One region of the Priestia sp. USM5 genome, then DNA from elsewhere that is predicted to be linked to it. Evidence: riboswitches for the same ligand, from Rfam matches in the RefSeq annotation. Region 1 holds a riboswitch; each other region holds the start of a gene.
The links. A riboswitch is a leader RNA that binds a small molecule or an ion and turns the genes downstream of it on or off. The one in region 1 is predicted to bind cyclic di-AMP.
Positions count from the first base shown of each region.

Region 2: linked by a shared signal. The riboswitch ahead of gltT (glutamate/proton symporter GltT) and the one ahead of ACWATA_RS05100 (potassium channel family protein) in region 1 are both predicted to bind cyclic di-AMP.
Region 3: linked by a shared signal. The riboswitch ahead of kdpF (K(+)-transporting ATPase subunit F) and the one ahead of ACWATA_RS05100 (potassium channel family protein) in region 1 are both predicted to bind cyclic di-AMP.
Region 4: linked by a shared signal. The riboswitch ahead of ACWATA_RS04405 (dicarboxylate/amino acid:cation symporter) and the one ahead of ACWATA_RS05100 (potassium channel family protein) in region 1 are both predicted to bind cyclic di-AMP.

Region 1 covers NZ_JBSGKN010000001.1:989,772-994,602, forward strand. Annotated here, with positions in the region: gene ACWATA_RS05080 (S1C family serine protease) at 1-84, shown strand, start outside; gene ACWATA_RS05085 (peptidyl-prolyl cis-trans isomerase) at 81-983, shown strand; gene ACWATA_RS05090 (Lrp/AsnC family transcriptional regulator) at 1,272-1,727, opposite strand; gene ACWATA_RS05095 (carboxymuconolactone decarboxylase family protein) at 1,848-2,306, shown strand; cyclic di-AMP (ydaO/yuaA leader) riboswitch at 2,422-2,566, shown strand; gene ACWATA_RS05100 (potassium channel family protein) at 2,691-3,350, shown strand; gene ACWATA_RS05105 (TrkH family potassium uptake protein) at 3,354-4,673, shown strand.
Region 2 covers NZ_JBSGKN010000001.1:4,207,574-4,212,404, reverse strand. Annotated here, with positions in the region: gene thiC (phosphomethylpyrimidine synthase ThiC) at 1-468, opposite strand, end outside; TPP riboswitch at 583-697, opposite strand; gene ACWATA_RS22125 (hypothetical protein) at 779-1,069, opposite strand; gene ACWATA_RS22120 (undecaprenyl-diphosphate phosphatase) at 1,528-2,352, shown strand; cyclic di-AMP (ydaO/yuaA leader) riboswitch at 2,626-2,765, shown strand; gene gltT (glutamate/proton symporter GltT) at 2,872-4,131, shown strand; gene ytvI (sporulation integral membrane protein YtvI) at 4,345-4,831, shown strand, end outside.
Region 3 covers NZ_JBSGKN010000001.1:1,652,927-1,657,757, reverse strand. Annotated here, with positions in the region: gene kdpA (potassium-transporting ATPase subunit KdpA) at 21-1,682, opposite strand; gene kdpF (K(+)-transporting ATPase subunit F) at 1,707-1,787, opposite strand; cyclic di-AMP (ydaO/yuaA leader) riboswitch at 2,085-2,225, opposite strand; gene ACWATA_RS09120 (hypothetical protein) at 2,241-2,378, opposite strand; cyclic di-AMP (ydaO/yuaA leader) riboswitch at 2,451-2,593, opposite strand; gene murG (undecaprenyldiphospho-muramoylpentapeptide beta-N-acetylglucosaminyltransferase) at 2,795-3,862, opposite strand; gene ACWATA_RS09110 (CHY zinc finger protein) at 4,040-4,375, shown strand; gene ACWATA_RS09105 (ArsR/SmtB family transcription factor) at 4,395-4,709, opposite strand.
Region 4 covers NZ_JBSGKN010000001.1:860,419-865,249, reverse strand. Annotated here, with positions in the region: gene ACWATA_RS04415 (CoA transferase subunit A) at 1-160, opposite strand, end outside; gene ACWATA_RS04410 (aspartate aminotransferase family protein) at 161-1,510, opposite strand; gene ACWATA_RS04405 (dicarboxylate/amino acid:cation symporter) at 1,619-2,854, opposite strand; cyclic di-AMP (ydaO/yuaA leader) riboswitch at 3,035-3,189, opposite strand; gene ACWATA_RS04400 (NAD(P)/FAD-dependent oxidoreductase) at 3,792-4,831, opposite strand, start outside.

The DNA of each region.
Region 1 (4,831 bases):
ACGGTAAAATTAGACGTGTACCGAAATGGAAAAAAACAAACTATTTCTCTGAAGCTTTCAGAGCAGCAGGATAACAATGGATGAGTTCAGCACCGTTAAAGCTGCTGCTAGCAGTATTAACAGCGTTAGGATTTTTAACAGGCTGCGGAGGGAAGCATTCAAACACGATGTTTCCTTCTGTAGAAATTAGTCAGCTATCTTCTGCCAAAGAAGTGGCAGCGTATGAAGGAGGAAAGGTGACAGGAGCAGAATTCAATCGTTTTTTAGCCGTTGAAGGGTTCTTAAATCCCGATGCTCCGCTAAATGATACAAGCTACCGCAAAGAGTTGTTGCGGCAGCTTGTCATGCAAAAAATCTTAATTTCGCATCTAAAGACAAGTGACAGGGTACAGAAAAAAGTCGAGGATATGTGGAAACAAATCAAACGTTCATATGACGAAGATACAAGAAAACAAGGCTATGAAGTCTTGCACATTCGTTCTAGCGATGTAACTAAACAGCTAATAAATCAGTTTAAATTAGAAGAATATTTCCGTAAACAAATTACGTCTGATGAACTAGACGCTTACTATACACGTATTGAGAATGATGTAACGCGCGTATCTTTTTCGCAGCTAACTTTTACAACTTTACATGATGCCGAGACCGTTGCGGCTGAGCTGCAAAAAGGAACATCGCTTCAAGACGTTCAAAAAAAATATGCTGATGTCCAGACCATCAGCAAAATAGAGAATGATGATAATCTAAAGCTTTCGAATCTATCTCCCTCTTTTATAGATGTTTTAAAAAAACAGCACATCGGAGAGTGTAGTAAGCCCATTAAAATGGGTAAAGTCTATTATATTCTTATTTTAAAACAAAAAGATAAAAAAACGGAATCAGAAGTCAAAGAAGAAATGATGAAAGAACTTGTTTTGAATCATATCAACCGGTATATCCAGGATCAACTGCCAAGGTTTCACGTGACTTTCAACCTTAGGTAGTTCCCTTTTATATAGATTGATTGTTTTCAAAAAACAAGCAGGTAAAAGAGCTTTCTATTAATAGAGAGCTCTTTTACATTTTTAAGTAGACAGAAATGTCGGTACCTGATAGAATGAAGTTGTAAAACTTTCATTATTCGGAAAATTTATACCCTCCAGCTTTGGAGGGTTATTTTTTATGCTTTTGGACGAATAAAAGAGGCTAGGACAGAAGTAGTTTAGTGGAAAGAAGATCCGAACGATGAATCGTTCGGATCTTTTTGTTAGTACGGTGAACGTATGTTTCAATCACTTTTCATCTTTTAAATGACTCAATAATGCAGAAGACATCTCCACGTGAGAAAGGGCGATGTGTGAAATCGTTTTGGCATAAGGTGTAATTTCGTTAATAAATTGCTCGAGTACGTGCAGGTGAGGAAGCTGAAGCTTTGTAATGAAGCAAGCCTGTCCGGCGATGCGTTCACAGAATAAAGCATAGGGATACTGAGAAATAAATCTTTTAAAACGCTCGTGCTCTCCGTTTTTCATGGTTACTTCAATAAAACACGAGACGGGCAACTGCAGCTTTTCATAATCAATATCGATTGTATATCTTTTTATAATACCAAAGCTCTCTAGCTGTCTTACTCGCTCTGCCACTGAAGGAGGAGACAGGTTAATTTGTTTTCCTAGCTCTCTTAAGGAAAGACGGCTGTTTTGCTGCAGTGCCTGCAAAATCGATAAATCAATTTCATCAATTTTCAATTGAAAACCTTCTTTCATATTAATGTTTCATTTGATTAGTAACAGCATATAATATGTTTTATTTGTTATCTGAAATCTCCATTTTTCTTACTATAATAATTAAAAAGGAGTGAGTAAAAAATGGCAAGAGTTTTGTTAACAAACGAAGAGGGAACAAATTTTGAAAAAGCACTGAATTTAATTCCAGATGTAAAAAGGTTGTATGATGAGCTATACGACAAGCTTTGGAACAGTGATATAGTAAAAAGAGAGACTAAGGAAAAAATCAGGCTTTATCTAGCAGGTGTTAACGGCTGTGAGACGTGTATGAGCATGTCATATGTAGGCGATAAGACGCTTAATCAAAAAGTGTTAAGAGAAAAAGAGCTGGAAGAAAAAGATCGACTGCTGTTTCGATTTATAGATGTATACCGAGTGCGTCCAAGGGATTTGACGGATGCTGATATGGATCAATTAAAGAAATTTTACAGTGATACGCAGCTATTAGAGCTTTTGGCCGTTATTAATTTGTTTGATCAATTTCACAAACTGATTGTCAGTTTAGATTTATATGATTTTTGCAGTTTGCAGCGCAAGTGATGTCTTCCCTAAAAATATCTTGACAGACAAAATCCACAGGAGTAAGATAGCTTTCGTGAAGTGAAACGTATCATGAATCGAATCGATTATTCTAAAAAATAGATCATAGACATTTGAATAAAAATCGCTTAATCCATTACGGAGCGGAGGACCCATTATTTACGCACATATTGTGCTCCGGGGTGAATCCTTAAAAAGGTAGGGTTACTCTTAAAACCCGAACCCGACAGCTAACTTCGCAAGCGTTTTGAGGGGGAAGAGTGTGAAAAAACACAGGAGCCTTCCTGTGTTTTTTTGCGCTTTTTTTAAGAAAAACATGTAATTTTTTAGAAAAAGTATAAGCTAAGAGAACACACAGCAGTTGAAGAAAGGAATAAATACATTATGAAAAAACAGTTTGCTGTATTGGGATTAGGTCGTTTTGGAGGCAGTTTGGTTGAAGAGTTTGCTAATTTGGATGTGGATGTGCTCGCTATTGACCGCAATCAGGAGGTAGTAAAGAAATATAGCAACTCAGCTACATATGTCGTGCAAGCGAACGCAATTGATGAAGCTAGCTTAAAAGGGCTAGGCATTCGTAACGTTGATCATGCTCTTATTTCGTTTGGAGACGATATTGAAGCAAGCGTGCTTGCAACGATGCTTTTAAAAGATATGGGCGTTAAGCAAGTATGGGTAAAAGCGGTGAATATGTATCATCAAAAAGTGCTGGAGAAAATAGGAGCGGACAAAGTCATTCATCCTGAGCGCGATATTGCGAAGCGGATTGCTCATCACGTGGTGTCAGAAAAGATCATTGATTACATTGAACTGTCAAAGGATTATAGTATTGTCGAAATTGTCGCTTCTAAAAAGCTTCATAATAAAACGCTGTTTGATTTGAACATTCGTGCCAAGTACGGCTGCAATATTATCGGCTTTCAGCGAAAAGACGGGGAAATGGTGATTTCGCCTACCGCGCATGAAATAATTGAACAAGGAGATATGCTGATTGTTATCGGACATAATCGCGATTTAAACCGTTTTGAAGAAGAAGGAGTTTAACTTATGAAAAAAAAAATTGTTAGGCTTACGCCGCCGCAGCTGCTTGTCTCCATTTTTGGCGGAGGAATTATTATTGGTGCTCTTTTATTAATGATGCCTTTTTCTACTACTGAGCCAATCCGGTGGGTAGACGCCCTTTTTACATCTACTTCCGCTATGACAGTGACCGGCTTAGCCGTCGTAGATACAGGTACGCGTTTTACCGTCATCGGTCAAACGATTATTATGCTGTTAATTCAAATAGGCGGTCTTGGCATTATGTCATTTGCCGTGCTAATTTTTATGATGCTAGGTAAAAAAATTGGATTTAAAGAGCGTATGCTCGTTCAGCAGGCATTAAATCAAACGAGCGTCGGCGGAGTTGTCCTGCTAGTTAAAAGGCTGTTTATCTTTTCATTTTTAATTGAGTTTGTTGCACTTATCTTTTTAGCGATACGCTGGGTTCCGGAATTCGGATGGTCTAAGGGGCTATTCTTTAGCTTGTTTCATTCAATTTCAGCTTTTAATAACGCAGGGTTCGGACTATTATCTGACAGCTTAGTTCAGTATGTAGGAGATCCCGTTATTAACATAACGATTTCCTTTTTGTTTATTATTGGTGGGTTAGGATTTACCGTTCTTGCTGATATGTGGGTAAAAAAATCGTATAAAAAACTAACGCTGCATTCAAAAATTATGATTATCAGCACGTTTGCCATTAACGTGATTGCCATGCTTTTTATTTTTTTCTTAGAGTACGGCAATTCACATACACTTGGAAGTTTGTCATTAGGAGACAAAGTGTGGGCGTCTTATTTTCAAGCGGTAACAACACGCACAGCAGGTTTTAATAGTATCGATATAGGAAGTCTACATGATTCCACCATATTTTTAATGGTTATGTTAATGTTCATAGGTGCAGGGAGTGCGTCAACAGGAGGAGGTATTAAACTAACAACGTTTGTGGTGATTGTCTTTTCTGTATGGGCATTTTTACGAAGCAGGGAAGATATTGTGCTGTTAAAGAGACGGCTTCTTCCTCTTCATGTGTTTAAGGCACTAGCCATTACGATGATTTCGATTATGTTTGTGTTTGGGGCCATTTTTCTATTAAATATCTCAGAAAACCTGCCGTTTATAAAAATTATGTTTGAAGTGGTTTCTGCGTTTGGAACAGTGGGGTTATCGATGGGAGCAACTCCTGAGCTTTCATACTTTGGACGCGTGATTATTATCTTTATCATGTTTTTAGGAAAAGTGGGGCCATTAACCCTTGCGTTTTCATTATCTAAGCAAAAGCGTGAAGCCGTTCGCTATCCAAACGAAGATATAATGCTAGGATAGAAAAATCGCCTTCGATGAGGCGATTTTTTTATATTATTTATACGTTCAAGACATATAAGAGGTTACGCACAAAACAGTTGCGATGAATAAAAAGAAGGCAAAAACAAGAACAATGGGCAATTTGGAATGTCGGCGCATTAAAGCCCCTCCTTTTTTAT
Region 2 (4,831 bases), 3.2 Mb from region 1:
ATTCATCTGTTCACGAATAGCGATAAATTCCATTTCGGGCGTGATGATTCCTTTTTTCGCATAGTGCATTTGCGTTACATTTTGATTTTTTTTCGCGCGCAAAGGTAAACGTTTAGTGATAAAGCGCTCGTACTGATCTCTTGGATCACCGTCATAATAACCGTTATCCTGTGGCTGAACCGTACGGCCTTGATATGTTTCTACATCGTTTCGTTCTGCAATCCACTTTTCGCGCAGAGCCGGTAATCCTTTTTGTAAATTAATTTCATAAGAGGGATCTGTATAAACACCGCTCGTGTCGTATACACGTACGGGACTATTTTCTTCTTCACCAAAAGACCCTGTAGTAGGAGACTGATGAATTTCACGCATAGGTACTTTAAGGTCTTGTCTGGATCCTTGGACATATACTTTGTGACTGTTTGGAAAAGGCTTTTTCATAGAAACTGATACATTTTGTTTTGACATTACATATTCCTCCGGTTTCGCATAAAGTGTAGCTATACCGAACCATAAAAAAAATCGGGTTCTGTGATAGACAGAACCCGATGGAATAGGCAAAAAAAGAATAAAACTATACTATTCTTTTCAAGACTACTTCCCTCCGCTGGTATAACCCAAATCAGGTTCAAAGGGTTAAAGAGTTTTATTGCACTCTTCTCTCAGTCTGAGCTATCAGACACCCCTAGTAGAAATAACATTCAAATTATTCAATTTACGGCTTAAGTTTACCATCATTCGGTAAAAAATCAACCCTTAAATAAAAAAAGCTAGACAATTAGCGTTGTCTAGCAGCATCGATTGCAATCACAATAGCTGTAATAATATGCATGATAAATCCCAAAAATGGAATCCAAGCAACCAGTGAGGTAACAAGTCCTAGTATGTTTCCATAAGCAGATAACCCTCGTCTATTAGCTAAAATGAGTGTGATAGCATGAAGAATAAATCCAATAAAAAGAGGAGTATAGCTAAAGCCCATAACAATCCCCGCGCCAATTAAAGGAATTCCCAGCAAGGCTTCATACCCAGCAGTGACCCATTTCATTGTACGTACATTTCCATTCATAGTAAAAAGCCTCCTAAAAAAGATACTACTATATACGAGAAAAGAGAGAAAAAAGTTTCAAATTACTTAGGGGATATGTCGTATAAGTCAGCCCTATTGGAATAAAATGATAGATGACAGTAAAGGGGGATGGAAAAAACATAATAATTTAGTCATTTTTTCACACTAAAGAAAAATAGTCTAGATGATTCATTTTTAGCTAAGGGACCAGAATTTATACTGAACATAGTGACTGCTTTTTAAAATAAATAAAAGCTGATATCGTGTTTTTTGGTTGTAGCATGTAAGCTTTTTATTACAAATTATTAAAGATTCTTATCTTTTTGCAAATACACATTGTATTTCATAGTTTTAACAATTATGATAAAAAAGCAAGTGTCAAAATAGGAAAATAGTTGAGCATGTAAAACGAAGCGATAAGCTTATTAATTTGAAAGAAAGGCAAGGTACATAGCTTTATGTGGGAAATTATTGTAGCAATCATTTTAGGGATTGTAGAAGGTTTAACAGAGTTTGCTCCCGTTTCGTCAACTGGGCATATGATTATTGTGGATGACCTGTGGTTAAATTCAAAAGAATTATTTTCATCTCCAGTAGCTAATACATTTAAGATTGTTATTCAGCTAGGCTCGATCTTAGCAGTAGTTGTTATTTTTAAAGATCGTTTTATTAATTTATTAGGATTGGGAAAAAAACCAGCTGCTGCAATTGGACCGACAAATCGCTTAAATTTAATGCAAGTAATTGTTGGTTTGTTACCCGCAGGAGTGTTAGGACTTTTGTTTGATGATTACATTGATGAACATTTGTTTTCTTTAAATACGGTGCTAATTGGCTTAGTGGTCGGAGCTGTATTAATGATTCTAGCAGATTTGTTTGGACCTAAACGTCCGCGTGTAGAGACGGTGGACCAAATGTCTTATGGACAAGCACTAGGTATAGGACTGTTTCAATGTATTGCTCTTTGGCCAGGTTTTTCTCGTTCAGGCTCAACGATTTCAGGAGGGGTTCTTCTTGGAATGAGCCATAAGGCAGCCGCAGATTTTACATTTATTATGGCAGTGCCAATTATGGCAGGAGCAAGTGGACTTTCATTGGTTAAAAACTGGCAGTATTTCACATCAGATGCACTACCGTTTTTTATTGCTGGTTTTATCAGCGCCTTTATTTTTGCGCTTATATCGATTCGCTTTTTCTTAAAATTAATCAACCGCATTAAATTAGTTCCGTTTGCCATTTATCGAATTGTCTTAGCGGCTATTCTATATTTTGTATTTTTATAAAATAAATAAGCGTATTTTATAGCCATTTAAACTTCTGATAAAGACTTAAAAAGCAAGAAAAAGCTATTGCAACATTGCAATAGCTTTTTTGCATAAATATATATTATTGTCTTTTGAAAGCGTTTTATAAACATGGGTATTGACAAAACGTGTCGAAAAATAGTAAATTAATATTTGTGCAGTATAAAGTTAAGTAAAAGTAAGACTTCTGTTTAGTTTTATTGACTGTAAAAAACGTATGACAACGTATAGATCGTTTTAATTTTATAAAAATTGAATAATAAGCTTAATCGTATAGAGCGGGGGAATCATTATCGGCAGTAAAGCTGCCTTGGGGTGAATCCTTACAAAAGGTAGGAAACTCTCAATTCCGAATCCGACAGTTAACCTCGTTTGCTTTATTGAGAGAAAGAGCCCAAAATAGCGTAAGTAAAAGGCTGTTCTTTCTTAAGAATAGTCTTTTTTTGTTTTTTCAGAAAAGTATATACAAATGTCATACATCTTTGGGGAGGTACATCTATGAAAAAAATTCGTTTTGGTTTGGCTACGCAGATTTTTACCGGTTTAATCCTCGGTGTTCTTGTAGGAGTAATTTGGTTTAACGATCCGCGTGTAGTAACATACCTGCAGCCGCTGGGAGACTTGTTCTTAAGATTGATTAAGATGATTGTTATTCCAATTGTTATCTCAAGTTTAGTCGTTGGAGTTGCAGGAGCAGGTAGCGGTAAACAGGTCGGAAAGCTTGGCGTTAAAACCATTCTCTATTTTGAAATTATTACAACTTTCGCAATTGTAATCGGTGTATTGATTGCTAATATTTTTCACCCTGGACAAGGTGTAGACATTCATTCAGCACAGAAGAGTGATATTTCACAATACGTTGAAACATCCGAACAGCAAGAAGGAAAGTCAGTGGCTGAAACGTTCTTACACATTGTTCCGACAAACTTTTTCCAGTCAATTGTTGAAGGGGACATGCTAGCAATTATCTTCTTTACAGTATTGTTCGCACTTGGAGTAGCGGCAATTGGAGAAAGAGGAAAGCCTGTTGTTCAATTCTTTGACGGCGTTTCTCACGCAATGTTTCACGTGGTAAACCTAGTAATGAAAGTGGCTCCGATTGGAGTATTTGCTTTAATTGGTGTAACAGTTTCGAAATTCGGTTTAGAGTCACTCCTTTCATTAGGAAAGCTTGTTATCTTAGTTTACTTAGCGTTAATTTTCTTCCTACTTGTTGTATTAGGAGGAATTGCGAAATGGGCAGGAATTAACATTTTCCACTTATTCCGCTATATGAAAGATGAACTGTTGTTAGCATACAGTACATCTAGTTCTGAGACAGTTCTTCCGCGAATTATGGAAAAACTTGAAAAGATGGGCTGTCCAAAAGCTATCGTATCGTTCGTTGTACCAATTGGTTATACATTTAACCTAGATGGTTCTGTTCTCTATCAAGCGATTGCAGCGTTATTCTTAGCGCAGGTGTATGGTATTGATTTAACGATCGTTCAACAGCTGACGCTCATTCTGGTATTGATGGTTACATCTAAAGGAATGGCTGCGGTGCCAGGAACATCATTTGTTGTATTACTGGCTACTCTTGGAACAATCGGCGTTCCGGCAGAAGGATTAGCCTTCATTGCGGGAGTAGACAGAATCATGGATATGGCACGTACGGTTGTTAACTTAGTAGGAAACACACTAGCAGCAATTGTGATGTCTAAATCTGAAGGCAAATTTGACCCTAAAAAAGGTACAGAGGTCATGAGAGCCGGCTAATTTATAAATTAAAAAGCTACTTATTCTATTCAAAAAATTAGAATAAGTAGCTTTTTTCATAATAATTCCTTTATTATTATGGAAATTGACCCTATAATATGTAACATCAGGTATAAATATATCCAAATTTTATTCTTACATAAAAGCAGTCACTGGTTCCTTTCTTTATCAATAAATATAGAGATAGCTTAGCTAGTTGGGGGATAGTAGAGTATGTGGAAAAAGCGAATATGGGTCATCGCCTCGATAGTAATCGTATGTTTGTTAATCCCTTACAGTTTACCGATTGTGTTTGCTTTATTAACAGCATTAGCGCTTGAGGGTATTGTTCAAAAATTGCATCAATCTTTTAAAATGAAGAGAGTCTACGCAGTGCTTATGACCTTCATTTTATATGTTGTTTCGCTCATACTTATTGGATTTTTTATTGTTCGGACAATCGTTACGCAAGTGGTTGCTCTTTCAAAGATAGCGCCTTCATTTGTAAAAGAAATCTATGAAACCGCGATTTATCCAACTATTATCAAGTGGAAATACTATTCAAACGCTCTTCCTACAGAAGTGATTTCTTCTATCGAGCGCACGCTTGAAAAAACCGTAAATTCATTAGATTCTCTATTAAAAAGTACCGTGGAAATCATCATTAGCTTTGCTGCTACTGTTCCTGGGTTTCTACTAGAGTTTCTTATTTATTTAGTAG
Region 3 (4,831 bases), 660 kb from region 1:
ATGATCCTCCGCTTTCTTGATTACAGTGTTAAATACTCAGCAACCGGCCCAAGCACAAGCACTGGGAAAAACGTAAGTGCTCCTACAATAACGGTAGTTCCAATTAAAATGCCGCTAAATAAAGACGTATCCGTTTTAAATGTTCCAGGTGTTTCGGGAACAAGCTGCTTAGATGCTAGTGAGCTCGATACCGCCAGCATTGTAATTAGTCCGAAGTAGCGTCCAATATACATAACAATTCCCGTAGAAATGTTCCAAAACGGCGTTGCGTCACCGAGTCCTTCAAAACCGGACCCATTGTTTGCTGCTGACGACGTAAATTCGTACAGTGCCTGACTTAAGCCGTGAAAGCCAGGGTTTGATATACCTTCCATTCCTAAATGAGTGGTAAGTGCTACGGCTGTTCCTCCTAAAATTAGCAGCGGCTGCAGAATAAGCGTCACGGCGATTAGCTTCATTTCTTTTCCTTCAATTTTTTTACCTACGTATTCTGGTGTTCTTCCAACCATTAAACCTGATAAAAATACGGCAATGATGACGTACATCATAACATTCATAAATCCTGCTCCGACACCGCCAAATACGGTATTTAACATCATATTTCCAAGCGTTAATAACCCGGTAAGAGGCGTCAGGGTATCGTGCATGGTGTTGACTGCACCTGTTTCACTTGCTGTCGTCACGATGGCGTAAAGCGTCGACATGCCGACACCAAAACGGACTTCTTTCCCTTCCATATAACCGCTCGCTTCATTTAGATGAAAAGCACCAAGTCTTGGATTGCCTCCCCACTCTGTTACAAACGCTGTGCTTAAAATAACGATAAACAGCATACTCATCGCTACAAACAAGATGCGGCCTTGTTTACGCTGTCCAATCATTTTTCCGTACGTAAAAGGAAGGGCTGTTGGCAATAACAGCATAAGGACGATTTGTAATACATTGCTCCACGCATTAGGATTTTCAAATGGATGAGCTGAATTGACACCAAAAAATCCCCCTCCGTTGTTGCCTAGCTCTTTGATTGAAAGAAAAGAAGCAACTGGTCCCCTTGCTATTTGCTGTGTTGCCCCTTCTATTGTATGGGCAGTCACCGTTCCGCTTAACGTTTGAGGGACACCTAAAAACATAAATAAAATGCCTGTTATAAAAGCGATAGGAAGTAAAATACGCGTAATTGATTTTACAAAGTCAACAAAAAAGTTTCCCATTTCCTTCCCTGCTAGCCCGCGAATAAAAGCGATTGCTACTGCAAGTGCCGTTGCTGGTGCTGCAAACATCATAAATACAACGGCTGCCATCTGCGAGAAATAGGACAAACCTGATTCGCCGCTGTAGTGCTGCAAGTTCGTATTTGTCATAAAACTAATGGCCGTGTTAAAAGCGAGTGCCGGATCCATTCCTTTGATGTGGCTTGGGTTAAGCGGCAGTACCCCCTGAAACCGGAAGATAAGGTACACCACAAAAATCATAAACGTATTCGCCAAAACAAGAGCAAATGCATATTGCTTCCACGTCTGATTAAGCCCTTTAATTCCTGCTGCTTTAAACATCACCGTTTCTATCTTTCCTATCAAGCTAGTGTTTTTATCGTTTGAAAACACATTCGCTATATAAATACCTACGGGCTTTGCAATAAGCGCTACAAAAACAAGCAGCAGCGCAACTGATAGTAGAAAAATCCCCACTTTTTATTCCTCCGCTTATTAAAATTGTTCTGGATTTAACAGTACATACACTAAATAAATTAAAACGAGAACTGAAATACCTAACAAAATGAACGACACGTTCACTTCTCCTCTCTTTCATCTACTACATGAGACGACCAGCAAATAATTCCGTACATAGCAGCTGTTAATATGGCAAGTGTTCCAAGCATGATTATATCCACGTTGCTCCCTCCTGACTTTTTCCTAACAAAAATGATAGCTTCTAAGCTTAGTAACTATTGCTTTACATAAACCATCACGTCCAAGAAAGCTAAAGGTGAGACGTGATGCTATTTTTTTCCACTAAAAAACCGCAGAAGAGAGTTCTCTTCCGCGGTTTAATGCACGACAAATAAGCCGTGATTGACACGAATTTTTTACTCCCAAAACGCTTACGGAGTTAGCTGTCGGATTCGGGTTATGGAAGTAACCCTACTCAGTTAAGAGATTCACCCCTAGTACATACGTACAAAATATTGGGTCCCCCGCTCATAATTGATTAAGCGTATATTTGTTATTTAATTTTTAGACTTAATAATAGTTTTTACTGCTGCGTTTAAAACTTTGATTAGCTAACGTAGACAAATAGCGGTTTGCTAGATCAAAAGATTGCTGATCGCACATGGCCCGATATTCAATCATTTGAATCATTTGCTTAGATAAATGCATCCTGACGCTCCTTTCACCTATATTTTGAAAGGAGCGTACTATCCGCTGTTATAGAAAACGACCACGATTACACCATCCTCTCTCTTAACGCTTACGAAGTTAGCTGACGGGTTCGGGTCAAGAAAGTAACCCTACTCAATTAAGAGATTCACCCCTGATAATTGGGTCCTCCGCTCTTTCCTTCTCTTTCAGAAAAGACTCAGCGTTTCACAGTGGAACGTTTCATGAGAGTAATCTTACTCCTGTTAAAATTTACTGTCAACAACATTTTTTGAAATTTTAAAAGCTTTATTTTTCTATGTTTATTCATTATTTTAAAATAATAGATTTTAAAAAAAAACGAACCACTAATCAAATACCTTGATCAATGGTTCGTTTTTCACTTCGGCTAACATACGTCTGTTTCAGTCTCTTTTTTAGCTCATTTTCTCAATTTCATTTACAAGAATTGAAATGGCATCCGTTTTTGTTGCTTCACGCATTGTACGCTTCATCGTACTTGCTTGCTGCTGAAGCTCATTTACTTCACGCAAAAACAGTTCTTTTGTTAACTGTTCTTCTTCTACAACCATACAGTAGCCTTTTTTCTTAAAAGATTGTGCATTTAAAATTTGATCTCCGCGACTCTGTGCTTTTGATAAAGGAATAATCATCATCGGTTTATGAAGAGCTAAAAACTCAAAAATGGCATTGGATCCACCGCGTGTAATCACATAATCAGTTGCCGCTAGAACATCAGGAAGCTGTTCGTTTACGTATTCTAACTGACGGTAGCCTGACTCTTTTTCAAGGCTTGTATCAATATTGCCTTTTCCGCAAAGGTGTACAATTTGGAATTTCTTTTGCAGTTCAGGCAAAGACTCTCGAACGATTTCATTAATACGGCGTGCTCCTAAACTTCCGCCCATAATCGTTAAAATGGGGCGCTTATCATAAAAGCGTAGCCAGCTTTCCCCGTTCGCTGCGCTTCCGCTAAATAGCTCTTTTCGAATAGGTGAACCAACAACCTGCACTTTTTCTTTTGGAAAGTAGTTTGCGGCTTCATCAAAAGAAGTAAAAATTTTAGTGGCAAATTTCTGCGCAATTTTATTTGCCAGTCCCGGTGTTAAATCACTTTCATGAATGAACACGGGAATGTTTAAAGATTTAGCAGCCATTACCACAGGAACTGTGACGAAACCGCCTTTTGAAAAAACAAGAGAAGGCTTTAGTTTTTTCAGCACGCGACGTGCATCGCCAACCCCTTTTGCTACTCGAAATACATCTTTTACATTTTCCATATCTACGTATCGACGCAGCTTCCCGCTTGAAATCGCATGATATGGAACGTTTAATTTTGTAATTAATTCTTTCTCAATACCATTGTGAGAACCGACATAATGGATATCCCATTTTTCACTGTCTAATTCTTTCATGATGGCAATGTTTGGCGTTACGTGCCCCGCTGTTCCGCCTCCGGTAAAAACGATAACTTGCTTACTCATTTTTTCTTCCTCTCTTTGCATCACTTAATCGATCTGTTTTGACATCAATTTTTATCTAATCTTTTTATCATGCGATCTGACATGTAAAACGATGGTTTTATTATAGCATTTTTCTTTTTACATATGTATGATAAGGCGTATAAAAGCATGCTATACTTTTCATAAGGAGTGATGATAATGAACAAATCTGTACCTGCAGTAAAAGGTGACACAGTGGATTCCGAAACGCGCTGTACGCACTATCATACGGATAAAGATATTATCGCAATAAAATTTTATTGCTGTTATACATATTATCCATGCTATCAATGTCATAACGCACATGCGGATCACGACATTAAAAGATGGCCAACATCTATGTTTAATGAAAAAGCTATTCTTTGCGGAGTATGTAAACATGAGCTCTCAATTAATGAATATTTAACCTGTAACTCGACTTGCCCTCACTGTCGTTCTTCTTTTAATCCCGGATGCAGCCTGCATGGACACATTTATTTTGAACAAAAAAGCTGAACAAAACATCGTTCAGCTTTTAAAATAATTGCTCATCTATATTGATAATGGAAGGAAGCAGACCTGGGAACAGTTCCTCAAGTTCTTCTAAACGCAAGGAATAATAGTGCTGCGTACCTTCTATACGTAGTTTGATAATTCCAGCTTCGCGAAGTACTTTAATATGATGTGATAGCGTTGATTTTGATACATTTAATTTTTGATAATACGAACAGGTCTGCTCCTTTCTTGTCGCTAAACACTGTACAATTCGCAGCCGGTTAGGATCACTCAACGCATGTAAAATAGGCGTTAATTTAATTTCAGATTTCGGTGGTTGATAAGGTTTTCTCATGCTTAAAATATAACACAGCTTCTTTTGTGTATCAATGTTCGATAACTTTCGAACTAAATTCCTTGCACTGTTATTTAATCGGTGTTATAGTTTCATTGTTCGATGATATTCGAACTTATCTT
Region 4 (4,831 bases), 130 kb from region 1:
TGAAATTTGATTTTTCGCTTTCAATAAGGCCGTCAATGAGAGAAGGCGGACTGCCTACGCCTCCAAACCCTCCTATCATCAGCGTAGCAGCATGATCCACGTATTCAATTGCTTGTTCCACAGTTGTAATCTTTTGAAATGAGTTTTCGACCTTTGTCACTTATTTCACCTCATTTCCCTGTTTTTCATTTTGTACTTCATACAATGTTTTCGAAAGCAACACGACCGCTTCATCAAGTTGGCGATGAGTAATCGTAAATGGCGGCGCAATAATAATACCGTCTCCTTCTACTCCATCTGTTCCTGCTTGTGAAGGATAAAGGAGAAGACCATTTTTATGGGCTTTACTTATTACGCGCGCCGTCATATTTTCGGAGGATGAAAAAGGCTCCTTCGTTTGTGGATTTTGTACAAGCTCAAGACCAACTAGTAAGCCTTTGCCACGAATATCACCAATGATAGGGTAAAGAAGTTGAAGCTCCTTCAATTTTTTTACTAAATAGGCTCCTTTCAGCGCTACTTGTTGAACAAGATCGTTCTTTTCAATATAGGCTAAGACAGCTAGCCCTACAGCCGCTGACAGCGGATTAGCGCTTAGCGTATGGCCGCTCATAATTAATTTGGATCCGTTCATGATAGGTTCAATCGTTTTGCTGCTAGCTAACGTAACGGCTATCGGTGTATATCCTGCTCCCACTCCTTTTCCAAGCGTCATGATGTCTGGTTTAGCTCCCCAGTGCTCATATGCAAACATCACGCCTGTACGCCCAACTCCAGTCATGACTTCATCGGCTATCCATAACACATCATATTTATCACAAATTTCTCTTATCACTTCATAATAACCGGGTGGAGGTGTAAGAGCTGCTCCGGCAGCTCCTACAATGGGCTCTGTAATAAAAGCAGCAATATGTTCAGGGCCGGTTCGTTTGATAACTGTTTCCAATTCGTGTGCACAAGCAAGATTACAGGATGGATAGGTTTGATGAAACGGACATCGATAGCAATAAGGAGGTGAAACCGAAGGATAATCTTCAAGCAAAGACGAGAAACGTTTTCGTCTTCCAACGTGCCCTGACATAGACAGCGCTCCTATTGTAATACCGTGATAGCTCATCCAGCGTGACAAAACCTTTGTTTTGGTTGGCTTTCCTTGCTCTTGAAAATGCTGAATGGCTGTTTTCATAGCCGTTTCAGTCGCTTCTGTCCCGCTGTTAACAAAAAAGCTCCACTGGAAATGATTGCTGCTTAATTCACATAGTTTCTTAGCTAAGGCTTCCGTCGGATCGCTTGTAAACTGCGACCGATATACAAACGCAACTTTCTGTGCCTGATCCGTCATCGCATCAATAATTTCTTTTACGCCGTGTCCGATACTTGCTGTAACTGCCCCTGACGAAGCATCTATGTACTTTTTTCCATCTTGGTCGTACAAATAAATTCCTTTTCCATATGAAATAACTGGGTAGTCGTCGTCGAGCAGCGGCTTTATCACATGGGTCTTATTCATTTCCGCACTCTCCTTTCAAACACATACTCTTATTAAACTGTATGCTGAAAAGAAGAGTTTCTTGCCAATAAAAAAAGCCCTAGCATATAGCTAGAGCTTTTACATTTATTAAGCCGATTGCGTTACAGATTTATCGATACGCTTTGCTTCTGACTCAGCCACAATAACGGCACACGCAGCGTCTCCCGTAATATTTACAGATGTACGAAGCATATCAAGCAAGCGATCAATCCCGATAATCAATCCGATACCTGCTACAGGCAGGCCAACCGAACTCAATACCATCGCTAGCATAATGAGACCAACTCCCGGCACGCCTGCTGTACCAATACTAGCAAGCACCGCTGTTAATACAACCGTCACAAGAGCACCCAGCGACAGGTCAACGCCGTATACTTGCGCAATAAAAATAGTCGCGACACCTTGCATAATTGCTGTTCCATCCATGTTAATGGTAGCACCTAACGGCTGAACAAAACTGCTGATGGACTCCGGGACACGAAGATTTTTTTGAGCCACATTCATTGAAATCGGAAGCGTTGCACTACTGCTTGATGTACTGAATCCAACTGTCATCGCAGGAGCAAAACCTTTAAAAAATTCAATAGGGTTACGTCTGGCCATAAGAGCGACTGACCCCCCATATGTTACAATCGAATGGATGAACAGTGCGAGCACGACTACAATCATGTAAAGCCCCATCGCTTTAATTGCCTGCCAGCCTTGACTTCCAACCGCTGTTGCAAGAAGCCCAAATGTTCCGTAAGGAGCAAACTTCATCACTAGATTTACAAGGTACATCATCAATTCATTGCCTTGCTCGAGTAAATTATAAAGCCCTTTGGTTTTACTTCCAAGCATCGTAATACCAAAACCGATAAAGATAGAGAAAACGATAAGTTGAAGCATATTCCCTTCAGCCATCGCTTGGATTGGATTGACTGGAATCATATTTAAGAATGTCTCTCCAACCGGTGGTGCTTTTTCAGCTTTAAAAGAAGCGTTTTGTGTATCAAAAGATCCAAATGTTCCTGGTTTAATAACAAACGCTAATAATAAACCAATTACAATAGCAACGGTTGTTGTCACTAGGAAGTACGAAACTGTTTTTGCCCCGATTCTTCCCAGTTTTTTAGGATCTCCTAAACCTGCTACGCCTAACGTGATAGAGAAAAACACAATTGGTACAACAAGCATTTTAATTAAGCTTAAGAAAATTTGCCCAAGCGGCGTAAACAAGTACTTGTCCAGCGGAGCAAAAGCACTTGGAGCAAAAGCATTAATCAACACTCCTACAACAGCACCAGCAATTAGCGCGATAATGATCTTTGTCGATAGCTTCATAGATTTACCTCCCATAAATAAATTATATTAGAATGATTCTAACTACTATACTTATTTTACCATGCATTGAGGGTGATAACACTCAAAATATACAATATATTAAAAATTTTCAGATTAATAGTTTAGGAATATTTTTAGCTATACAAAAAACCATGAGAATATCATGGTTTCATAGACCTGTTATTCCCTCACTGAATGCTTACGGAGTTAGCTGTCGGATTCGGGTACGTGAGTTACCCTACTTGATTCATTCAAGATTCACCCCAAGTACATTACGCACAAATATGGGTCCTCCGTTCTCTTATAAAACAAAAGAGTTTAAGCAAATAATTTTCTTTAATATTTTTGCATGATAATAATTGTTACTTTAATTAAAATTCATTTTATGTATTCCTGTCAAGTTTTTATTCAAAAACAATGCATGATTTTATCGTAAAAAGTTGAGAATTGTTATATTTTAAAATATTTACACCATATTTCAATGAACCAAAAACACCTATTTAACAAGACTTACAATCTAATGGATAAAAAATTAATTCAAAAAATAGTTTATAAAGTGAACTTTCTTCTCATTAATATCATTCATAAATATGTATAATTATTCTAATATCCATGTACTTTACTGCTTCCATAAATATTTTACTTATCAAAAAAATAACTCTTTCCAACTGTTGATTTTATCCTTGTACTGCTTGATATACACTCCCTAAAATTTCACTGACTTTATTGATGCGAAGAAATCGACATTATCAATTCCCCTTATTCTACTTAATTCTGCTCAAGATAGAAGTATAGATTTCCTACTATCTTTTAAAAAAGGAGCGGGTAATTATCATATAAAACTATCGGAGTTGGAGCGGTACAAGTTCTTTACTTTTTACTTATTCCCTCTCGTTATTTAACCCATAAAAAAAAGAGGCCGTGACGGCCTCTTTTTTTATACAGTAACAGGTTCAGAACTTGCTTTACGATTCTTTAATTTTTCAACAATGTCACGCGCTACCCACACACCACACGCACTTGCCTGCGCGAGTCCTCGCGTAATACCAGCTCCGTCTCCTCCCACGTATAAACCGGAAATTTCAGTTTCAAACTTATCGTTTAACTTCGGACGGGCGGAGTAAAATTTCGCTTCCACACCGTAAAACAGCGTATGTTCAGATGCTAACCCAGGCGTTACATGATCCAGTGCTTCTGTCATTTCAATTAAGCTTTTCATTGTATTGTATGGAAGCACTAAACCCAAATCACCAGGGACAGCTTCTTTTAACGTTGGTTCTAAAAAGCCTTCTTTAATTCGATTCGCTGTTGAACGGCGCCCCTTTAAAATATCTCCATACTTTTGAACAACTAAGCCTCCGTTTGACAGCATATTAGCTAATCTTGATACTTCGTGCGCATATTCGTTCGGCTGATCAAATGGATCCGAAAATTTATGAGAAACAAGCAGCGCAAAGTTCGTATTTTGACTTCCAAGCTTCGGATCTTTGTATGCGTGTCCATTTGCTAACATAATCCCTGAATGATTCTCTACTACCACATGCCCTGAAGGATTGCTGCAGAACGTTCTGACTCTTGTACCTACAGACGTATTATAAATAAATTTCCCTTCGTACAAGTGCTTGTTGATTTCTTCCATAACAACGTTAGATGTTTCTACTCGAACACCGATGTCTACTTGATTGTTAATCATTTTCAAACGGCGTTTTTTTAATAAGTCGCTCATCCACTTCGAGCCGTCTCGACCTGGTGAAACCACGACTTTATCAGCCGTAATTCTGTCACCATTCTTCAATTCAATACCGCGCACGATATGCTGACCATCTTCTTTTTCTGTTATTAAATCGGCTACTTCCGTTTTATACTGCATATCAATTTTTTCTTTTAAGTATTCATAAATGCTTTTTAAAATTTCTAAATTTTGCTCTGTTCCTAAATGACGCACTTGGGCACGCAATAGCTTTAATCCTGCTGCGT